Regions from separate parts of the Serratia sp. JSRIV002 genome, predicted to be linked through region 2. Evidence: predicted binding sites of a transcription regulator. Region 2 holds the regulator's gene; the other holds the start of a gene.

Region 1 (11,954 bases), 820 kb from region 2:
AGCAGTTGAAGGACCAGCCGGTGGAGTTCATCTGGCAGGCCGAGGATGGTATCAGCCTGGTGGCCGTGCTGCGTCAGGGGCCGACTGGTCTGCTGATCCAGGGCCTGCACCAAACGCTGTTCCGCGCGGAAAAGCGTATTGGCCTGGTGCTGTTTGGCAAAGGTAATATCGGTTCGCGTTGGCTGGAGCTGTTTGCTCGTGAACAGAAGAATATCTCTGCGCGCAGCGGCTTTGAGTTTAGCCTGGCAGGGGTGGTGGATAGCCGTCGCAGCCTGCTCGATTATGACGGATTGGATGCCAGCCGCGCGCTGGCGTTCTTTGAAGATGAAGCCCAGGAACTGGACGAAGAGTCGCTGTTCCTGTGGATGCGGGCGCACCCGTTCGACGATCTGGTTGTGCTCGACGTCACCGCCAGTGGGGAGTTGGCGGAGCAATATCTGGACTTTGCCAGCTATGGTTTCCATGTGATCAGCGCCAACAAGCTGGCGGGGGCCTCATGCAGTGCCAATTACCGCCAGATCCGCGATGCGTTTGCCAAAACGGGCCGCCACTGGCTGTATAACGCCACCGTGGGAGCCGGGTTACCGGTGAACCATACCGTGCGCGATCTGCGCGACAGCGGGGATAGCATCCTTGCGATCAGCGGCATCTTCTCCGGCACGCTTTCCTGGCTGTTTCTGCAGTTTGACGGCACGGTGCCGTTCACCGATCTGGTGGATCAGGCCTGGCAGCAGGGGCTGACGGAACCGGATCCGCGTGTTGACCTGTCAGGACAAGACGTGATGCGTAAGCTGGTGATCCTGGCGCGTGAAGCGGGTTATGACATTGAACCTAACCAGGTGCGTGTGGAGTCACTGGTGCCTGCAGGTGCGGAGCAAGGGTCCATCGACCAGTTCTTCGAGAACGGCGACGCGCTGAATCAGCAAATGCTACAGCGTTTCGAAGCGGCCAACGAAATGGGCCTGGTGCTGCGCCACGTGGCGCGTTTCGATGCTAATGGCAAAGCGCGCGTTGGCGTTGAGGCCGTGCGGCCAGAACACCCGCTGGCTTCGCTGCTGCCCTGTGACAACGTGTTTGCCATCGAGAGCCGCTGGTACCGCGACAACCCGCTGGTGATCCGTGGGCCAGGGGCCGGTCGCGACGTGACGGCTGGAGCCATCCAGTCTGACCTTAACCGCTTGGCACAACTGCTTTAAATCCTCGCTTTAGCCTCGGGGGTAGCGCCGCGCTGCCCCCGTTCAATCCTTCAACATGAAATTCTCTCATCTTGCGTGAGGATTAATCATCGTATCTCCCTCACTTTCCTGTTGACTCTTCAGGCAACATCCGGCATTTTCTATCTAGACGTCTAAACGTATAGACGCTTATTATAACGAAGCAAAACAGTGATCGATAAGAGGCGGACAGGGTATGAGTTTTTATCACGCAAACCAGCGGGAAGCGCTGAATCAGAGTCTGGCAGAGTTAAACGGCCAGATTAACGTGTCGTTCGAGTTCTTCCCGCCGCGCACCAGCGAGATGGAAGATACCTTGTGGCAGTCGATCGATCGCCTGAGCAGCCTCAAACCCAAGTTTGTTTCTGTGACCTACGGTGCCAACTCGGGTGAGCGCGACCGTACCCACAGTATCATCAAGGGGATCAAAGAGCGCACTGGTCTGGAAGCAGCGCCTCACCTGACCTGTATTGATGCCAGCCCGGCGCAGCTGCGTGAGATCGCTACTGATTACTGGAACAGCGGTATCCGCCATATCGTTGCGCTGCGTGGCGATTTACCACCAGGCGGTGGCAAGCCGGAGATGTATGCGACCGATCTGGTCACGCTGCTCAAAGACGTCGGCGACTTTGATATTTCTGTCGCGGCCTACCCGGAAGTGCATCCGGAAGCGAAAAGCGCCCAGTCAGACCTGATCAACCTGAAACGTAAAATCGATGCCGGTGCCAACCGTGCCATCACCCAGTTCTTCTTCGACGTTGAAAGTTATCTGCGTTTTCGTGACCGCTGTGTGACAGCTGGCATCGACGTAGAAATCGTGCCTGGCATTCTGCCGGTGTCCAACTTCAAGCAGCTACAGCGCTTTGCCACCATGACCAACGTGCGGGTGCCAAGCTGGATGACCAGCATGTTTGCCGGGCTGGATGACGATGCGGAAACCCGCAAGATGGTCGGCGCCAATATCGCCATGGATATGGTGAAGATCCTGAGCCGCGAAGGAGTCAAAGATTTCCACTTCTATACGCTCAACCGGGCGGAAATGAGTTACGCCATCTGCCATACCCTGGGCGTGCGCCCCGCTGCAGTGGTGGGCTGATAGATAGCGGTTGCCGTTGCGGCAACCGCGCCATTATCAAGGAACGGCCGGGTGCGTGAGCATCTCCACGAACCACTGCCGGAATCCTTCGACATCGATTTCCAGACAGACCTCGGCATTGGCTGGCAGTTTCAAACGATTGGCCAGATCGACGCAGGTCGTTCCTCTGGTCAGCTCACCTTGCGTCTCTACCGCCACATGGCAGGCCTGAGTGGTAAACAACTCGGGTTTTGCCAGATAGGCCAGAGCGCATAGATCATGCATTTTCAGCCCACGGCTCATACTCCCACCCCGATAGTGTTGGAACAGGCTATGCAGCATTGCTCCGGTTCGGTTCAGCGTCGGTAAGCTGGCGATCATCTCGGCGGTGAGCGTAGCCCGGTTGGTGACGTCCAGCCCGCACATGACAATCGGGATACCGCTGGCAAACACCATGCTGGCGGCCTCGGGATCCACGTAGATATTGAACTCCGCGTTTGGCGTATGGTTGCCACGGCTGGCGGAGCCTCCCATCATGACGATCCGCGCGATGGATGGTTTACATTCCGGGTAGAGCGTGAGCAACAGGGCAATGTTGGTTAACGGGCCAATCGGCACCAAGACTATCGGATCCTTGCTGGCCAGTAGCAGGTCACGCATCACTTCAACGGCATGACCGTCAAGGATCTGCCGTGTCGGCTTTTCAAACTCGTATCCATCCAGGCCAGAGTTGCCGTGAATATGGCTGGCATCCTCCAGTTTACGTACCAGCGGAGCTGCTGCCCCGCGAGCTACGGGCGTTGATGCGCCCAGGAAATGCAGCAGGCGTAGCGCATTGTTGGTGGTTTTATCCACGCTAACGTTGCCAGCGACCGTACTTACCAGGCGCAGGTCGATTTTGGGATGAAACAGCGCGGCAACCAGCGCGACGGCGTCATCAATACCGGGATCGGTATCCAGGATCATGGCAATAGGTGCAGAGTTAGAGGACATAATATCTCCCATACAGAGTTAGTGCTGATGGTCAAAATAGCTGATAGTGCTCATTTGCATCTCCTCAGAACGAATAGCGGATCAGCGTGAAAATCAGGGTGGCGATAAACCCGATCAGCAACGGCACCGAGGTTCTTTTGACCACCTCAATCGGGCTGACTTTGACTACTGATGCCACGATGATCACCACCGCAGAGACTGGCGACATCGCACGGATAAGGTTTGAGGTCAGCTGCATCGGCAGGGCAATCATCACCGGATCGACGTGAGCCTGAGTGGCTATCGAAGGTATGAGCTCGATAAAGGAGTAGAACACCGCATTACCGCTACCGCTGATCAGCGTGATCAGCGCGGTCAGGCCAGAGAAGATAAACATCAGGCCGATCCCGGCGTTGTTGACCTCTTTAACCAGCGAGGCCACGGTGCCGATGGCCCCGATGACGGTCAACCCGGCCACCAGGGTGCTGGCAGCCACGATCAACACCACCACCTGCGAGAAGCCTTGCCCCATGCCGGTAAAGAACAGCGACGAGTTTTTCATTTGCTCGCGCAGGTCGCCCTTGCGGATCAGTTCCACAATAAAGGCCAGGGCAAACGAGAACAGGGTAATTTCCACCAGGCCGATTTTTATCTGGCGGAAGAACAGGCCAAATACCACGATCAGGAATAACGGGATCAGCGGGAATATGGCGTAGTAAGCCGGAGGGAGCAGGCTGTTGGTGGCCAATTTACTCTCATCGACGTCGGTAAACGCGGCGGCACCCTGGCGCTTATCCATGTACTTTTGCCAGAAATAGTGCGCGATGCCGATAATGACCAGCACCGGCAGTGAGATAACGGCATGGTGCATAGTGACGTAGTCCACCACGTGTTCGAAACCCAGGATTTTGGCTGCGACCACATTATCGCCACCCAGCGGTGTGGGTACGATGGTGGCAGTGGTGGCAATGACCCCGGCGGCGCTGAGTGAGGACATGTTTGCCACGCGCAGAATGGGGTAAAGCGTAGCCATTAAAATCACGGCGAGTGAGGCGGCGCTGGGAATAATCAACGACAGCAGTGACCCTATCCAGAACACGATCGGTACCAGAATATAGGGGGAGCGGATCTTCGCGATGGGTTTTGACATGATTTTAACAGCGACATCGTTTGCGCCAATGTGCGACATATAAGCGGAAAAGCCGAACAGCACCATGATGATGATGCCTGCCCGGCTAAACTGCTTGATGAAATCCAGCTCGATTTGTTTTAACGGATCCAACCAGACGGTGCCCGTCCCCGTTCCGGCGCTCAAAATCGGCAAGCCCAAGGTGGCTGCCGCCAACATGAGTACGATCCCTGAGCTAAACAACACCAGCTTGGTGTCGTAATTCTTGGCAATGGCGTAACCGGCCACGACGAGTACTGCCAAGCTGATTATTAGTGCTACATCCATTTACTTTCCCTGTCATTATCAATCTTCATGATAAATATCTTTCTGTGGGGATATTTTCAAGAAGGTAAGGTCTTTGGCTATTACCAGTAACGAATAGTACCGGTAATTTTGATGTTAACTGCATTATTGGACCACAAGTTCAGCATAATCAATGCAAAAGGTGTGGTCAAACTGAGCATGGACTCAGAATGAGTGTCAGCAATGATAGTCTTGATAACCCGTAGCGAGTGACCGCTGGGGCAAAATATGCAGATTGGGAACGGGGGATCGCCGGGGGAAAATAAGCACCGACGCCGATCGCATCGGTGCTTGCTGCAAAGATGAAGCAATATTAGCCGGTGTTGCGCATCCCGGCTGCCACGCCAGCAATAGTGACCATCAGCGCCTGCTCAACGCGGGCATCCGGATGCTCCTGCTGGCGCGAACGGTGCAGCAGCTCGGCCTGCAACACGTTCAGCGGGTCGGTGTAGACGTTGCGCAACGCGATAGATTCAGCGATCCACGGCAGGTCTTCCATCAGATGGTCGTCGTTGGCAATGGTCAGCACCGTCTTGATATCGCTGGCCAATTGATCACGCAACTGTTGGCCGAGCGGCCACAGGGACTTGTCTACCAGACGCTGATCGTAGTATTCGGCCAGCCACAGGTCGGCTTTGGCGTATACCATCTCCAGCATTGCGATACGGGTAGAGAAGAACGGCCAGTTGTGGCACATGGCTTCCAACTGGTCCTGCTTGCCAGCCTTCACCGCTTCCTGCAGGCCAGCACCGGCACCCAGCCAGGCTGGCAGCATCAGGCGGTTCTGAGTCCAGGCGAAGATCCACGGAATGGCACGCAGGCTTTCAACACCGCCGTTCGGGCGGCGTTTGGCCGGGCGTGAACCCAATGGCAGTTTCCCCAGTTCCTGCTCTGGCGTAGCGGCGCGGAAGTAAGGCACAAACTCAGGGTTTTCACGCACGTAACCGCGATACATGTTGCACGAGGTTTCGGACAGTTCATCCATCAGCGTGCGCCATTCTGGCTTAGGCTCCGGCGGTGGCAACAGGTTGGCTTCCAACACCGCACCGGCGTACAGCGCCAGGCTGCTGATGGTGACTTCTGGCAGACCGAATTTAAAGCGGATCATCTCGCCCTGTTCGGTCACGCGCAGGCCACCTTTCAGGCTGCCTGGTGGTTGGGACAGCAGAGCGGCGTGCGCAGGTGCGCCACCACGGCCAATGGAACCACCACGGCCATGGAACAGCGTCAGTGCTACTCCGGCCTTCTCACAGGTTTTGATCAGTGCGTCCTGTGCACGGTATTGCGCCCAGGAGGCCGCCATCACGCCAGCATCTTTTGCCGAGTCGGAATAGCCGATCATGACCATCTGTTTGCCCTGAATAAAGCCGCGATACCAGTCGATGTTCAGCAACTGGGTCATCACGTCTTCGGCGTTGTTCAGATCGTCGAGGGTTTCGAACAGCGGGGCCACAGGTAGCGCGAATGGGCAACCAGTCTCCTTTAACAACAGGTGCACGGCCAAGACGTCGGACGGGGTACGTGCCATGGAAATGACGTAGGCGGCGATCGAACCTTGTGGCGCTTCGGCGACTACCTTGCAGGTTTCCAGCACTTCCTGAGTGTCTGCACTTGGCTCCCACTTCAGTGGCACTAGCGGACGCTTGGAGTTCAGCTCACGGATCAGGAATGCCTGCTTGTCGGCTTCTGACCAGCTCTCATAATCCCCCAGGCCCAGATAGCGGGTCAGTTCGGCAATGGCTTCGGTATGGCGGGTGCTTTCCTGGCGCACGTCGATACGCACCAGCGGCACGCCAAAGCAGCGTACGCGGCGCAGCGTATCCAGCAGTTGGCCGTTGGCGATAATGCTCATGCCACAGGCCACCAAAGATTGGTAGCAGGCATACAGCGGTTCCCACAGCTGCTCGTTATTTTCCAGCAGATCGTGCGGACGCAGCACGCGTTCACCCTTCAGGCGGCCTTCAAGGTAGGCCTGGGAGCTCATCAGCTGGCTGCGCAGTTGCTTCATCAATTCGCGATAAGGTTCTTGTACTTCGTCACCACCGGCAAGTTCGCGCAGCTCCGGGGTACATTCGGTCATCGACAGTTCGGAGACCAGTACCTGAATATCACGGGTGAACAGATCGCAGGCCTTCCAGCGGCTCAGCAACAGCACGTGACGGGTGATTTCGGCGGTCACGTTCGGGTTGCCGTCGCGGTCGCCACCCATCCAGGAGGTGAAGCGGATAGGCACGGCTTCTACCGGCAGGCGGTAATCGATGGAGTTTTCCAACTGTTCGTTGAATTCGCGTAGGAAGGCCGGTACGCCTTCCCACAGGCTGTTTTCCACCACGGCAAAGCCCCATTTGGCTTCATCGACCGGGGATGGGCGATTCTTGCGGATCTCGTCGGTATGCCAGGATTGCGCGACCAACTGGCGCAGACGGCGCATGATTTTATTACGCTCGTAGTCGGCCAGATCGTTATGGTCCAGCTGGCTCAGGCAGGTGTTCACCTCAACCAGCTTGTGGATCAGGGTGCGGCGGGTAATTTCCGTTGGGTGAGCGGTCAGGACCAGCTCGATGGAAAGATCGTCCACCGCCTTTTGCAGCTGTTTGTTATCCAGCTTGTTGTCTTTCAGCTTGGTAAACAACTGCGCCAAGGCTTCCGGGTTGCTGGCCGCTTCGCCGTGCGGCGAGATGCTGTGGTATTGCTCGGCAACGTTGGTCAGGTTGAGGAATTGACTGAAGGCGCGGGCAACGGGCAGCAGCTCATCGTTAGACAGGTTCTGCAGCGTAGAGAGCAGCTCCTGACGATGCGCCTCGTTACCGGCACGTGAGGATTTGGAAAGCTTACGGATAGTTTCAACGCGATCGAGAATATGCTCGCCCAGCGCTTCTTTAATGGTATCGCCTAGCAGTTTGCCGAGCATACTGACATTACTTCGCATTGCCGAATATTGTTCGTTCATATAATCCCTGACCCAGTTCTTTGCATACTTATCATCCTCCGATTGCAGCGTTTTTCACCACTATCTGAACACGATGAGTACGTGATTTTTCATCTTGTAAGTAAATTTCACGTGCCGTCGCAGCCTGCCGGTTTTAGCCGATCACGTGCCTGTCCAATCATCAATTGACACTATTTTTAGCAAAAAAACATCAAATTCGGCGTATTTTCTGAAATTTAATTACGCGCTGCCGGTTATCAGTCTGGCTTATCGGCGTAAATTGCTACGCCTTAAGAGGTAGGGGATGGTAACCCATTCCCCTGTTGTTATTAAGGTTTATTGCCGGCAGAAATGGTCGACCAACTGACCCAGCAGCTTACGCGTTGGCTCAATAAACGCGGTATCCAGATATTCATCCGGCTGATGCGCCTGGTTGATCGAACCTGGGCCGAGCACCAGCGTTGGGCATACTTCCTGGACGAACGGTGCTTCGGTGCAGTAATTGACCACTTCGGTGCGTGAACCCAGCAGTTTTTCAATCACCGCCACCATGTGATGGTCGGTTGGGCATTCGTAGCCAGGGATCGGCGGATGCAACTCATCGATCGTCAAGCGGCCAGGCCAACGTTGGCTTACCGGCGCCAGCGCTTCGTGCAGGAGTTCGTTGATGTTATCCAACGTCATCCCCGGCAATGGGCGAATATCCATATGCAGTTCACAGCAGGCACAGATACGGTTGGCCGCATCGCCGCCGCTGATATGGCCAAAGTTCATGGTTGGGTAAGGCACAGCAAACGCCGGGTTGTTGTAGCGCTCCTGTAGCGTTTTGCGCAATGCCATCAGATGCCCAATGGACTCATGCATCAGATCGATGGCATTGACGCCGCGCGCCGGATCGCTCGAATGGCCCGACTGGCCAACGATGCGGATCGCACTTGAGATATGGCCTTTGTGCGCGCGCACCGGTTGCAGCGAGGTTGGCTCGCCGATGATGGCAAAGTCCGGGCGGATTTTGCTGGAGGCAGCAAAGTAACGTGCACCAGCCATCGTCGTTTCTTCATCAGCGGTGGCTAAAATGTACAGCGGCTTGGTCAGCTTGCTGGCATCGATATCGCGTACCGCATCGAGGATAAAGGCGAAAAAACCCTTCATGTCGGCGGTACCCAGCCCGTACAGCTTGTTGTCGTGCTCGGTCAGGGTAAAGGGATCTCGCGTCCAGCGCCCCTGATCGTAAGGCACCGTGTCGGTATGGCCCGCCAGCAGCAGGCCGCCGCTGCCTTCGCCGAGGCTCGCCAGCAGGTTGAATTTGTTGCGGGTGTCCGGCACGGGCTGCACGTCGACGCGAAAGCCCAAATCGTTGAACCAGCCAGCCAGCAAGTTGATTAATGCTTCATTACTCTGATCGAGGGCGCCATCGGTGGCGCTGATCGACGGAGTGGCGATCAACGCCCGGTACAGCTCAATAAATGGAGGTAATTTCATCTTCACTGTTGACAGCCTTTGGTTAGGATAGTATCAATATTCATGCATTTATTTTGAATAAAAATACAGTAAGCTAGAGCGTAAGGGAACCTGTAACCCGGATGTTGATAAAAACATCACGCTCAACCACGTGGGTGAACCGCGCAACAACGCGACCAAGCCCTGCTACCGGGGTCGCCGTGACTCTTAGATTGCTAGCCAAGAAGGTGAAAGGCCACATGTTGAATACGCTGATTGTTGGTGCCAGCGGTTATGCCGGAGCAGAGCTCACGGCTTACCTGAATCGCCACCCACACATGAACATAACCGCTTTAGCGGTTTCAGCGCAAAGTGCAGATGCAGGAAAATTGCTTTCCGAGCTGCACCCTCAATTAAAAGGCATCGTCGATCTGCCATTACAACCGCTGGTTGACGTTGCCGCAGCGGCCAAAGGCATCGACGTTGTTTTCCTCGCGACCGCCCATGAGGTGAGCCACGACATCGCGCCAGCATTCCTGGCCGCCGGTTGCGTGGTGTTCGATCTCTCCGGCGCCTTCCGCGTACAGGATGCGGATTTTTATCAGCAATATTATGGCTTTACACACCAGCATGCCGACTGGCTGGCGCAGGCGGTTTACGGCCTGGCAGAGTGGCAGAGCGAAAAACTCAAGCAGGCGCAGCTGATTGCCGTGCCGGGCTGCTACCCAACGGCAGCGCAGCTGGCGCTCAAACCGCTGCTCGACAAGCAATTGCTGAACCTGGCTCAATGGCCAGTGATCAACGCCGTCAGTGGCGTGAGCGGTGCAGGGCGTAAAGCCAGCGTCACGACCAGTTTCTGTGAAGTCAGCCTGCAACCTTACGGCCTGTTCAATCACCGTCATCAGCCAGAAATCTCTGCTCATCTCGGGGTGCCGGTCATCTTTACGCCACATCTGGGTAACTTCCCACGGGGTATTCTGGAAACCATCACCTGCCGCCTGAACAAGGGTGTCACCGCGCAGGACGTGGCGGCGGCTTACCATGCGGCTTACGATGATAAACCGCTGGTACGGCTGTACGACCAAGGGGTGCCAGCACTGAAATCCGTGGTGGGCCTGCCGTTCTGTGATATCGGTTTTGCCGTTCAGGGCGAGCATCTGATCGTCGTAGCTGCAGAAGATAACCTGTTGAAAGGTGCGGCGGCCCAGGCGGTGCAGTGTCTGAATATCCGTTTCGGTTTCCCAGAAACCCAATCCTTACTTTAAATCAGCGTGAGTAAACAGCAATGAATCCATTGATTATCAAACTAGGTGGCGTGCTACTGGACAGTGAAGAAGCGCTGGAGCGTTTGTTTACCGCGCTGGATGTCTATCGCCAGGAACATCAGCGCCCGCTGGTGATCGTTCACGGCGGCGGCTGCGTGGTAGATGAGCTGATGAAACAGCTCTCCCTGCCGGTAGTGAAGAAGAACGGCCTGCGTGTCACTCCAGCCGATCAGATCGATATCATCACCGGCGCGCTGGCAGGAACGGCCAATAAAACCCTGCTGGCCTGGGCGGTGAAGCACAAAATTAATGCCGTTGGTCTGAGCCTGGCAGACGGTGGCAGCGTTGCGGTTACGCAGCTGGATCCAGCGTTGGGCCACGTAGGCCATGCAGTTCCAGGAACACCTGCGCTGCTCAATACCTTGTTAGGCGCTGGCTACCTGCCGGTGGTCAGCTCCATCGGCATCACTGCCGAGGGGCAACTGATGAACGTGAACGCCGATCAGGCAGCGACGGCCCTGGCCGCCACGCTGGGGGCGGATTTAATCCTGCTGTCGGATGTCAGCGGTATTCTCGACGGCAAAGGGCAGCGCATCGCGGAAATGACAGCACAAAAAGCCGAGCAACTGATTGCTCAAGGCATCATTACCGATGGTATGGTGGTGAAGGTCAATGCAGCGCTGGATGCTGCACGTACCCTTGGCCGCCCGGTAGATATCGCCAGCTGGCGTAATGCCGAAAAGCTCCCTGCTCTGTTTAATGGTGTGTCGATTGGCACCCGGATCCTCGCTTAAATTTAGAATTAAAAAGGAATAACACAATGCAAAACAAAGGCATCAAGAAAATCGTTCTGGCGTACTCCGGCGGTCTGGATACTTCGGCCATCATTCCATGGCTGAAAGAGAACTACGGCGGCTGTGAAGTGGTAGCCTTCGTGGCGGACATCGGCCAGGAGCGCGGCGATCTGGAAGGCGTTGAGCAGAAAGCTCTGCAATCCGGTGCCTCTGAGTGTCATGTTGTCGATCTACGTGAAGAGTTTATCCGTGACTACGTTTATCCGGTGCTGCAGACCGGCGCACTGTACGAAGGCAGCTACCTGCTGGGGACTTCAATGGCGCGTCCGATCATTGCCAAGGCTCAGGTTGAGCTGGCACTGAAAGTGGGTGCTGATGCGCTGTGTCACGGGGCTACCGGTAAAGGCAACGATCAGGTGCGTTTCGAAACCACCTATACCGCATTGGCTCCACACCTGAAGGTCGTCGCGCCTTGGCGTGAGTGGAACCTGCGTTCCCGTGAAGCACTGCTGGATTACCTGAAAGAGCGTAATATCCCAACCACCGCTTCGCTGGAGAAGATCTACAGCCGTGACGAAAACGCCTGGCACATCTCTACCGAAGGCGGCGTGCTGGAAAGCCCGTGGAATGCGCCAAACAAAGATTGCTGGGTCTGGACTGTCGATCCGTTGGAAGCACCGGACAAGCCAGAACAAGTGACCGTGACCGTTGAGAAAGGCTGTGTAGTGGCCGTTAACGGTGAAGCCATGAGCCCGTACAAGTGTCTGGAAGCCCTGAACGTGCTGGGTGCC
Region 2 (11,954 bases):
CCAGCTATGCCGGTGCCATCCTGAAAGATGAGCTGGTCAAGTCAGGGATCCAGATTGGCGGCCATTTGAAACGCCAAACCCAGCCAGGCATGACGGGCACGGTGATTGCCCAGACGCAGTCTGCACCGTTGCATGACTTGCTGAAAATCATGCTGAAGAAGTCGGACAACATGATTGCCGATACCGTGTTTCGCACTATCGGCCATGAACGCTTTGGCGTACCGGGCACCTGGCGCGCGGGGGCAGATGCAGTACGCCAGGTTCTGCGCCAGAAGGCAGGGGTAGATCTGGGTAACAGCATCGTGGTGGACGGCTCTGGCCTGTCGCGCCACAACCTGCTGGCGCCCGCAACCATGATGCAGGCGTTACAATATATTGCTCAGCACGACAGCGAGCTCAACTTTATCTCGATGTTGCCGCTGTCCGGTTATGACGGCACGCTGCGCTATCGCGGTGGCCTGCACGAAGCCGGGGTCGACGGTAAGGTTTCTGCCAAAACCGGGGCGCTGCAAGGGGTCTATAACCTGGCAGGCTTTATCACCACGGCCAGCGGTCAGCGCCTTGCCTTCGTTCAATATCTATCAGGTTACGCAGTACCGCCAGAAGATCAGAAACAGCGCCGAGCGCCGCTGGTGCGGTTCGAAAGCCGGCTGTATCGGGATATCTATCAGAACAATTGAGGCCCAAGGGCATGAAGCTACTGATTGTTGAGGATGATGAGTTATTGCAGCAAGGCGTGGCGTTGGCAATGTCCAACGAAGGCTACGCCTGCGATTGTGCGGCCAGTGCTGCGCAGGCCAATAGCCTGATCGTCACCAGCCAGTACAGTATGGTGATCCTCGACCTCGGCCTGCCAGATATCGACGGTGCCACCCTGCTGCGGCAGTGGCGGCGTCAGCACATCAGCATCCCGGTGTTGATCCTCACCGCACGCGACGCGTTGCAAGACCGTGTCGATGGCCTGGACGCCGGTGCCGATGACTATCTGGTCAAACCCTTTGCGCTAATTGAGCTGCAAGCCCGGGTCCGGGCGTTGATCCGCCGCTATCAGGGCCACAGCGATAACCTGCTGCAACAGGACGATCTGACACTCAACCTGTCCAGCCAGCAGGTGTATCTGCAACAGCAGGCGATAGACGTCACGCCGAAAGAGTTTGCCATTCTGTCGCGTCTGATGATGCGGGCCGGGCAAACCGTCAACCGTGAGCTGTTGCAACAGGATCTCTATACCTGGAACGACGATCTGGGCTCGAATACCCTCGAAGTCCATATGCACAACTTGCGCCGTAAACTGGGCAAAGATCGTATCCGTACCGTTCGTGGCATCGGTTACCGACTGGAGCCAGCATCTTGATCAGCATGCGCCGTCGTTTGCTGCTGATGTTGGCCCTGATCCTGCTGGTCACCCAGCTCATCAGCGCGTTTTGGTTATGGCACGAAAGCCAGGAGCAAATCAGTTTCCTGGTAGATGAAACCCTGTCGGCCAAAGTCCGCAACGAACGGGTCGATACCGAGATTGCCGAGGCGATCGCTTCCCTGCTAGCCCCTTCGCTGATCATGATGGTGGTGACCCTGCTGGCCTCCTTCTGGGCCATCAGCTGGATTATCCGGCCGCTGAATCAACTGCAGGAAAAGCTGGAGAAACGTTCGGCAGATAATCTTACGCCGTTGCCGATAACCAGCGACAGTCTGGAGATGGTGGCGGTCACCAAGGCATTGAATCAGCTATTTTCGCGCCTTGATCATACCATCCAGCAAGAGCGGCTGTTCACTGCCGATGCTGCCCACGAATTACGCACGCCGCTGGCGGGGATCCGGCTGCATCTGGAACTGATGGAGCAACAGGGGGTTGCGGGCAGTAAACAGTTGATCGCCCGCATTGACCAACTGATGCACGTGGTTGAGCAATTGCTGATGCTATCGCGCGCCGGGCAGGATTTCGCCAGCGGCCATTACCAGCAGTTTGACTGGGTGGCCAACGTTATCAAGCCGCTGCAGGGTGAGCTGGAGGAGCTTGCCGCTCTACGCGGGCAAAATATTGTCTGGCGACTGCCAGCCAGTGCCCCGACCCATGGCGATCCGGTGCTGCTACGCCTGATGCTGCGTAATCTGGTTGAAAATGCGCACCGCTATGGCCCCGAGAAGAGTGTCATTCGTGTTCAGCTCACCCCCGAGAATAATGGGCAACGTTTACAGGTGCTCGACGAGGGACCGGGTATCAAGCAAGAAATGGCGGGAGAGTTGACTCAGGCCTTCCGCCGGATGGATCAGCGTTATGGCGGCAGCGGGCTAGGATTGAATATCGTGATCCGTATCGTACAACTGCACCGCGGCTGTCTACGTCTGGAAAACCGCACCGATGCCAGCGGCCTGGATGCACAGTGCTGGTTACCCGATAATATTTTGAATCACTAGCGTCGCATCATCGATTGAGGTTTCAGCAACCGCAACAAACAACAAGGGCCCGGTTCATCGAACCGAGCCCTTACTTTATTACGCAGAATTACTTCTGGTAGACGATTTCGACGCCTTCGTCGTCATCTTCATCCCAATCATCATCCCAATCGTCATCCGCTTCAGCTTCCACTTCAGCGATTTGCTCACGGTGGTAATCATCCCACATGAACTCGACTTTTTCTGGCGCGCTTTCTTCGATCGCCATGGCTTTAGGTTGCGTATTGATGAAGTTCATCACGTCCCAGCACAGCGCATTAACGCCTTCGCGGTTCGCAGCGGAGATCATGTAGTACTTACCTTCCCAACCCATGCCTTCTACGATCGCCTTGGCGCGCTCGGCGGCTTCTTCCTCGTCCAGCAGGTCAACTTTGTTGAACACCAGCCAGCGTGGCTTGTGCGACAGATTCTCGCTGTACTGGTTGAGCTCGTTGATGATGACCTTGGCATTCTCTACCGGATCGGACTCGTCGATCGGCGCAATGTCCACCAGGTGCAGCAACACGCGGCAACGCTCCAGGTGTTTCAGGAAACGGATCCCCAGGCCAGCACCTTCATGTGCGCCTTCGATCAGGCCAGGAATGTCCGCCACCACGAAGCTTTGTTCATGGTCCATACGTACCACGCCCAGGCTCGGCACCAGCGTGGTGAACGGGTAGTCCGCCACTTTTGGCTTGGCAGCAGAAACCGCGCGAATGAAGGTCGACTTACCGGCGTTCGGCAGGCCCAACATGCCCACATCCGCCAGCAGCAGCAGCTCCAACAGGATATCGCGCATCTCGCCTTTGGTACCCAGCGTTTTTTGGCGCGGGGCACGGTTTACCGAGGATTTGAAACGGGTGTTGCCCAGGCCGTGCCAACCGCCCTTAGCCACCATCAGACGTTGCTGATGACGGGTCATATCACCGAGGATCTCACCGGTGCCCTGATCCTGCACACGGGTACCGACCGGTACCTTGATTTCAACGTCTTTACCGCGTTTACCGGTACAGTCACGGCTCTGACCATTCTGGCCACGTTCGGCCCGGAAAGATTTTTCAAAGCGGTAATCGATCAGGGTATTCAGGTTTTCGTCTGCCACCAGGTAAACGTCACCGCCGTCACCGCCGTCACCGCCATCTGGCCCACCGTTCGGGATGTATTTTTCGCGGCGGAAGCTGACGCAACCATTACCGCCATCACCTGCCACGACCAGGATCGCTGCTTCATCTACAAACTTCATTTACCGTCTCCGTAACTCATTCACCGGGCCGCTTCAAAGAAGCAACCAGGTTGGTTTCTGCCCGTCGCGGCCACCAACGGTGACCAATTGCGGAAAACATGGCGCCTGCAACCACCACAAAAGCACCTACATAGCCAACGACATTCAATGCCGGGGCGGTAAATACCTGTGGCCAGGCCAGCGCCAATAAATCTGAAAACAGCAGGGTAAACAGGGGAGTCAGCGTGATTAACGCACTCACCTGGGCCGCCTGCCAGCGCGCCATCGCTTCCGCCAGCGCACCATAACCAATCAGCGTGTTAGCACCACAGAACAGCAGACAGGCCAATTGCCAGCCGCTGAGCTGGAAAATCACCGCTGGCTTCGCAAGCGGGAATAACGCGATCGCACATAAAGCGTACAACAAGACCAGGATCTGCGGTGAGGCCAATCGACGCAGTAATACTTTCTGCGCCACGCCATAGGTCACCCAAACCATGGCTGCACACACGCCCAACAACACACCGAGCGTGTAGTCTGTGAACTGAGTGAAGATCTCGATCAGGCTGACGTTGAAAAACAGCATCAGCCCGCAGATCAGCATCAGAGCGCCAATCACCTGAGTGATACGCATCCTTTCTTTCAGGATCAATACGCTGGCGAACATCATGCCCACCGGCGAGAGTTGGCCGATAACCTGCGAGGCCGTCGGACTCAAATATTGCAGCGAAGAGCTGAAGAAGACAAAGTTGCCCAACAACCCGGCAGTGGCGATCGCCAGCAACAGCAACCAGCGGGGTTGACGGAACATTTTCACCGGAGGTAAGCGCCCGCGCACTGCCAGGATCATCCCCAGGCCGATGGCGGCAATCGTAAAGCGATACCAGACGATGGTAAACGGCTCCATCACTTCCAGCACTTCTTTCATTGCGATAGGCAGTGCGCCCCAGCAAACCGCTGTGGTGACCGCCAGAAAAATACCAACGCCAGCCTGCTGTTTTTTTTCCATCTTCTCACTGTCTGTGCGTTGTGCCGCAAGGCACAAGCAATCTATAAATGTAAAAAGCCCCGCAACGAATTGCGGGGCTTAACATCTATTTCGTAAGGCTCGAAAAATTATTCAGCTTCGATGCTGATAAATTTACGATTGCTCGGGCCTTTAACTTCGAATTTGACTTTACCGTCTTTCAAAGCAAACAGAGTGTGGTCTTTGCCGCAACCCACGTTGGTACCAGCGTGGAATTTGGTGCCGCGCTGACGAACGATGATGCTGCCTGCCAGTACTGCTTCGCCGCCAAAGCGTTTTACGCCCAGACGTTTAGCTTCTGAATCGCGACCGTTACGAGTCGAGCCGCCAGCCTTTTTGTGTGCCATTAATCCGCTCTCCTAACTTAAGCGCTGATGCCGGTGATTTTAACATCAGTGAACCACTGACGGTGACCTTGCTGCTTACGATAGTGCTTACGACGACGAAACTTAACAATCTTGATCTTTTCGCCACGACCGTGAGCAACCACTTCAGCTTTGATCTTACCGCCATCGACGAAAGGAACGCCGATTTTGATATCTTCGCCATTAGCGATCATCAGAATCTGGTCAAACTCAACCGCTTCACCAGTTGCGATGTCCAGCTTTTCCAAGCGAACGGTCTGACCTTCGCTTACTCGGTGTTGTTTACCACCACTTTGGAAAACCGCGTACATATAAAACTCCGCTTTCCGCGTGCCCAACTGTTCAGTACAGAGCGCGCTATAAATATTCACAATAGGGCGCGAATTCTACGCAATAATCCCGCATATGACAAGAGCAGATTAGGGCCAGAAGGTGAAAAAAGAAGAAAAAAAACACAGTTTCTCTCACAACGTTTATCTGGGCCGATTTTCAAGTACAATCAACAGGACAGTTACCGCCATGTACCGATGTGAGCAGCGTTCTCATCGCGGTCAACAGAAACACAGCTGAAAAAAATACAATGAACCTAGAACAAATTACTGAGTTAACCGCGCAAGATATGGCGGCCGTGAACGCAACAATTCTCGAACAGTTGAATTCCGATGTCACGCTCATCAATCAACTTGGCTATTACATTATCAGCGGTGGCGGTAAGCGCATTCGCCCAATGATCGCCGTTCTGGCGGCACGGGCCTTGCACTATCAAGGCGATAAACACATTGCCGTCGCTGCTCTGATAGAGTTCATCCATACCGCTACCCTGTTGCATGATGACGTGGTGGATGAGTCCGACATGCGCCGTGGCAAGGCGACCGCCAACGCGGCGTTTGGCAATGCCGCCAGCGTGTTGGTGGGTGATTTCATTTATACGCGTGCTTTCCAGATGATGACCAGCCTGGAATCTCTGCGCGTGCTGGCAGTGATGTCCGAAGCGGTCAACGTAATCGCCGAAGGTGAAGTGCTGCAGTTGATGAACGTCAACGATCCGAATATCAGTGAAGAAAACTATATGCGGGTCATCTACAGCAAAACCGCTCGTCTGTTTGAAGCGGCAGCCCAATCATCAGCCATCCTCTCCGAGGCTAACCCGGCCGAAGAGCAGGCGCTGCAAGACTATGGCCGCTATCTTGGCACCGCATTCCAACTGATCGACGATCTGCTGGACTACAGTGCAGACGGCGTGACCCTGGGTAAAAATACCGGCGATGACTTGAACGAGGGCAAGCCGACGCTGCCGTTGTTGCATGCGATGCATAATGGCAATGCCGAGCAGTCTACGATGATCCGTGGCGCGATTGAACAGGGGAATGGCCGCCATCTGCTGGAGCCGGTTCTGGCTACCATGCAGGAGTGTGGTTCACTCACCTATACACGTCAGCGCGCAGAAGAAGAAGCGGACAAGGCGATCGCCGCATTGCAGATTTTGCCCGACTCGCCTTATCGAACCGCACTGGAAGGATTAGCGCATCTGGCGGTTCAACGAGACTTTTAGGAAATTTAAGTTTCTTAATATTCAAATAGGCCTGCAATGCGGGCCTATTTATTTGCCTTGCTAATGAGATCCAGTAGCCCCGCAGCCCCATTCTCCGCCAGAAAACTCAATAAAACCGCGTATTCGTCAGGTTTCATACCTGCCAGATAGCTCTGCAAACGTACCCAAGGATCCCCATCACAGGAGACGGTATAAGCCGCCGATTCCTCTGCGGCAAGGAGATACCGCTGGGGATACAAATCGTTTTGAGTCGAGAGGGGCAGGCTGCTGATATGATACTCCTTGGTCACCCCCTGCTTGCCAAAACGCCGCTGCCATCGCCAGTTTTGCTCACGTGCCCGCTTATTGATCCCTTGCGGGGAGCTGCCCAATTCACCCTTCTCTTTCAGTTCGTTGGCGGTAAACCACTCCTTGTCCATTCCCCCTCCTTGATCACGGCGTTACCCCTAACTGACTTATCAGACCTTCCAGTTGCATGAACCACTAATGCCAATAAGTTAGTTATAACATTAACCAGGCCACTGCCAATAACCAAAAAATTGGCGAAATACTCAAGAAATACTTACTAAACAAGGAGAGGGAAACACAGAGGCGACGCAGAAAGGAGCCTGGTGGGAGCAGCATGCGGCCCCCTTACTAAGTGCACATCGGCCGAGGAGATTTACTGTTTGTTCTTTTCAGCAATCCAGGCCAGCAGGCTATCCATACCTTCACGCATCAAAAACGCCATCACTTGGCCACGCTCACTGTCTGAAAGCTGGTAATAGTATTCGACCCACACCGCCAGCGGGTCCTGACGCCCGGCCTCATAGATCGCAGGCTCTTCGCGCAATACCAGCAGGTTTTTGACGCCGGTAGGCAAGCTGTTGATATGGTATTCCAGCGCCTTGCCTTGTACGCCTTTGCGGCGACGGCTGAGCCAATTTTCGCGCCGGGCCATTAGGTTGATTCCCTGTGTAGAGGACGGTAATCCTGCGATGCCTATCAGCTCCTTGGCAGCAAACCACTCGTTTTTCATAGCCATGATCTCGGGACAATAGTGTGGCAAGACAAATTTTTCAGAAACCATAAGGTATTTTTGGGAAACTTGGTGGTATTCTAGTTTCTGAATAAACGCTTCACGTTGTTCAAACGATTAATACTGACCTGTTAGTTATACCACTAACAGAACTTTCTCTAATCAAAAAAGGAATGAAAATATGAATTCACGGGACCCAGATTGGCATCCAGCAGACGTCATCGCGGCTTTGAAGAAGAGAGGTACCACTCTGGCAGCGGTTTCTCGGGGGGCAGGGCTAAGTTCATCGACGTTGGCCAACGCGTTGTCACGTCCTTGGCCCAAGGGAGAGTGGTTGATTGCTGATGCACTGAACGTACATCCGGCAGAGATCTGGCCGAGCAGGTATTTTGATCCGCTTACCCATCATCTGCGAGATCGGAAAAGTCGAATCAAATCATGATAAACATAAGAAAGCCGCCGGATTCGGCCCGGCGGCTTATCAAAACATCACATACTGAGGGATCAGTTGTTGATAAACTTCTCACCCAGTTCGATATCTTTGTGCAGCACGTCCAGCATTTCGCTCAGCGCTTTTTGCTCGAAGGCACTCAGGGTACCGATATCTTTACGCTCTTCGATACCGTTTTTACCCAGTAGCAGCGGCTGTGCAAAGAAGCGGGCATATTTGCCATCCCCTTCAACATAGGCGCATTCCACTACACCTTTCTCACCGCTCAGCGCACGCACCAGAGACAGACCAAAACGTGCAGCAGCCTGGCCCATAGACAGGGTTGCAGAACCGCCACCGGCTTTGGCTTCAACCACTTCGGTACCCGCATTCTGGATACGTTTGGTCAAATCAGCCACTTCCTGATCGCTAAAGCTTACGCCAGGGATCTGCGACAGCAGAGGCAGGATGGTCACGCCTGAGTGGCCGCCAATCACCGGTACGTTCAGTTCTTCCGGTTGTTTGCCTTTCAGTTCCGCGACGAAGGTGTTGGAACGGATGATATCCAGCGATGTGATGCCAAACAGTTTGTTTTTGTCATACACACCCGCTTTCTTCAACACTTCTGCCGCAATGGCTACCGTGGTATTCACCGGGTTGGTGATGATACCGATGCAGGCTTTCGGGCAGGTTTTGGCCACTTGCTCAATCAGGTTGCGTACGATGCCAGCGTTTACGTTGAACAGATCGGAACGATCCATCCCTGGTTTACGCGCAACGCCAGCAGAAATCAGCACCACGTCCGCACCGTGCAGCGCAGGGGTTGCATCTTCGCCACTGAAGCCTTTGATTTTAACTGCGGTTGGGATGTGGCTTAAGTCAACGGCAACGCCTGGGGTAACAGGGGCAATGTCGTAGAGGGAGAGTTCAGAACCTGAAGGAAGCTGGGTCTTGAGTAGAAGGGCGAGGGCCTGGCCGATACCGCCAGCAGCACCGAGAACTGCAACTTTCATCCTATACTCCTTTATTGTCTTAAATATAAAAGCGCCGTGAATTCTTTGGTCACGGACCTTAATTTATCACGCCTTTAAAAACAACCTCTTAACAGTCGGTTTTAGATCTGGCGCAATAAAATGGCCGATGTTGCGAGCATTTTAAAGTAAATAGCTTATGCATTAAGGGCATAGCGCACACTAATCGAAAATAGTGCCAAGCTTTTCACGATCGCGTTAACCGGCGGTTACATTACACCCTTACGTAACATCAGAACAACATCATTTTAATAACATTTTCGTTACCGGAGAGCTGACTCGCTTCCCGCACCGAAAGGGCATATTCATGAGCATCGGATTTTGTTAAAATCGCGCTCTTGCCTTTCTGTCTGGGCATTTTTGATTTTCCAGACGGCCCCCATGTTGCATAAAAATGCATTTATATGCATAATAATCAGCTCTATTACCAACATTCCACGGTGCAAAATGCGTAATCCCGCAAAGCAGGAAGATCTGATCAAGGCGTTTAAGGCGTTATTGAAAGAAGAAAAATTCAGTTCTCAAGGCGAGATCGTTTTGGCGCTGCAAGAAGAAGGCTTCGAGAACATTAACCAGTCCAAGGTATCACGCATGCTGACCAAGTTCGGGGCGGTACGCACGCGTAATGCAAAAATGGAGATGGTGTACTGCCTCCCGGCTGAACTCGGTGTCCCTACCACCACCAGCCCGCTCAAGAATCTGGTGCTGGACGTGGACCATAACGATGCGGTGGTGGTGATCCATACCAGCCCAGGTGCAGCGCAGCTGATTGCCCGCCTGTTGGACTCACTGGGCAAATCCGAAGGGATCCTGGGCACCATTGCCGGTGACGATACGATTTTTGTCACTCCGGCCAGCTCCTTTACCGCACGTCAACTGTTTGAAGCCATTCTCTCCTTGTTCGAACAGGAACTTTGATGCATTCAGCACAGCCTGCGGCTTTCCGTCGCGGGCGGTGCACCCTTTATTAACCCCTCGTTTACTTCTCCAGCGCTGCCTACCACGTTTAAAACTGCCAATAAGCCGACCTGCAGCACATTTCAATGACATTTCTTGGTGACTAGTGATAGTGACTGGAAGCTTCCGCACTTTTAGTCAAAAGCACTTAGCTCATTGAAATTACATAAATTTAACATCAGAAGTGCATTTTATCGCCGTTTTTTATTCCATTAGGTTATTAAAAGTAACAGCCACCCCAATAAAGTTTCACTAGAAACTGTTAGTCAGCTATTAATTTTTGCCGTTACTAGATGTATACTCATTTTCGTGACGTAAATCACAGTTCATTGGAACTGATAAAAGAATACGAAGAGGATAAATCATGAAAATTAAAACTACTGTAGCGACAATTAGCCTGCTGTCCATGCTGTCTTTCGGTGCATTCGCAGCACAATCCATTGATGCTTCGCAGGCTGAAAAGCTGCAGTCTGCCGGTACCATCACCGTGAGCGGCGTCGGTGCAGCACCTTCTGATATCCGTCAGGCACTGTCTGCCAAAGCCGATGCTCAAGGCGCGACCGCTTACCGCGTGATCGAAGCTCGTAATGAAGGCAACTACCACGCTACCGCCGAGATTTACAAATAAGTACAAGATGTTATCTGAGCATTGCACGACAACTCTCTGGTAAAAAACCAAGTAGATAACCGCCTTCAAGTATAAAAAACGCTGTAAAGCCCTTCCAGGCCGTTATCTCTGAACGATTAAGGATCCAAGTACCATGAACATGAAAACTACTCTCGTTGCACTTAGCCTGCTGTCTGCCGTTTCTTTCGGTGCTTCTGCGGCTAACCTGGTCACTGATGCCCAAGCCAGCAATCTGCAGTCTGTCGGCACCATCACCGCTAGCGGCGTGGGTGGCGCACCTTCTGATATCCGTCAGGCGCTGTCTGATAAAGCGGACCAGCAAGGGGCCAAAGCCTACCGTGTGATCGAAGCCTATGAAAATGGCAACTGGCACGCAACGGCTGAAATCTACAAGTAAAAATCCAAGGTCGCGCTTACTGAACTGACTACCCTCGTCACTGCCACTGCCGAGTTCTCAGGTAAACGCCAGTATCTTGGAAATTATCGTCGTCCTATCCGACGAACCCCATTGCCCTCGCTCGCGAGGGCTTTTTTATGGGGGCAAAAAAGGCCGCATCAGCGGCCTCATAGTGGTAGGGTCGCCGCATGCGGCGCCCGTTTAACTAAACGTCAGTAGGTTTCTTTCGGTTCGGCCTTGTTAGCCAGCCCTGCCAGCAGTTTGTCATGAATGCCGCCAAACCCGCCGTTGCTCATCACCAGAATATGGTCACCCGGCTGCGCGGTTTTCACAATCATCTCCACCAACGTATCCAGATCGGCACTCCAGTGCGCGGGCTGAACGCAAGCTTCTGCAACTTCCGCTACCTGCCACGGGATGTGGTGAGGCTGGAACAGGAACACTTCGTCGGCACGGCCCAGTGAGGGGGCCAGATCGTTTTTGCTGATCCCCATTTTCATGGTGTTTGAGCGCGGCTCCAGCACGGCCAGGATGCGTGCGGTGCCGCCCACTTTGCCACGCAGCGCCGCCAAGGTAGCCAGAATGGCGGTCGGATGATGGGCAAAGTCGTCATACACCGTGACACCATTGGCTTCACCACGCAATTCCAGACGGCGGCGGGCATTGATAAAGTCTCCCAGCGCGCGGCAGGCATCGGCTGGCTGTACACCAACATGGCGGGTAGCGGCGATCGCCATCAGGCCGTTATGCATGTTGTGTTCGCCCACCAGTGCCCAGTTAACCTCGCCCACCTTCTCGCCGTTGAGGAACACTTCGTAATGGCTGGCATCCGTCGTCAGTTTGTGTGCACGCCACGCGCCCCCTTCCCCGACCCATTCCTGTTCGCTCCAGCAT

Evidence for each region. Region 2 encodes ArgR, which controls arginine synthesis, uptake and breakdown. Its sites were predicted from a motif close to ANTGAATAAAAATACANT; they were not measured.
Region 1: the regulator ArgR is predicted to act here: its motif matches at 9,199-9,216, upstream of argC (N-acetyl-gamma-glutamyl-phosphate reductase).

What each region holds. Positions count from the first base shown of each region.
Region 1 is NZ_CP074143.1:5,816,799-5,828,752, reverse strand. It holds gene KGP26_RS27305 (bifunctional aspartate kinase/homoserine dehydrogenase II) at 1-1,196, shown strand, start outside; gene metF (methylenetetrahydrofolate reductase) at 1,411-2,310, shown strand; gene rihC (ribonucleoside hydrolase RihC) at 2,347-3,282, opposite strand; gene dcuC (C4-dicarboxylate transporter DcuC) at 3,347-4,717, opposite strand; gene ppc (phosphoenolpyruvate carboxylase) at 5,049-7,685, opposite strand; gene argE (acetylornithine deacetylase) at 8,001-9,146, opposite strand; gene argC (N-acetyl-gamma-glutamyl-phosphate reductase) at 9,365-10,369, shown strand; gene argB (acetylglutamate kinase) at 10,390-11,163, shown strand; gene KGP26_RS27265 (argininosuccinate synthase) at 11,190-11,954, shown strand, end outside.
Region 2 is NZ_CP074143.1:574,189-586,142, reverse strand. It holds gene dacB (serine-type D-Ala-D-Ala carboxypeptidase) at 1-680, shown strand, start outside; gene pmrA (two-component system response regulator PmrA) at 692-1,354, shown strand; gene pmrB (two-component system sensor histidine kinase PmrB) at 1,351-2,415, shown strand; gene cgtA (Obg family GTPase CgtA) at 2,504-3,676, opposite strand; gene KGP26_RS02585 (DMT family transporter) at 3,693-4,664, opposite strand; gene rpmA (50S ribosomal protein L27) at 4,772-5,029, opposite strand; gene rplU (50S ribosomal protein L21) at 5,047-5,358, opposite strand; gene ispB (octaprenyl diphosphate synthase) at 5,628-6,599, shown strand; gene KGP26_RS02565 (DNA-binding protein) at 6,644-7,018, opposite strand; gene KGP26_RS02560 (DNA-binding protein) at 7,261-7,617, opposite strand; gene KGP26_RS02555 (helix-turn-helix transcriptional regulator) at 7,799-8,059, shown strand; gene mdh (malate dehydrogenase) at 8,122-9,060, opposite strand; gene argR (transcriptional regulator ArgR) at 9,526-9,996, shown strand; gene yhcN (peroxide/acid stress response protein YhcN) at 10,400-10,663, shown strand; gene yhcN (peroxide/acid stress response protein YhcN) at 10,797-11,060, shown strand; gene mpl (UDP-N-acetylmuramate:L-alanyl-gamma-D-glutamyl-meso-diaminopimelate ligase) at 11,273-11,954, opposite strand, start outside.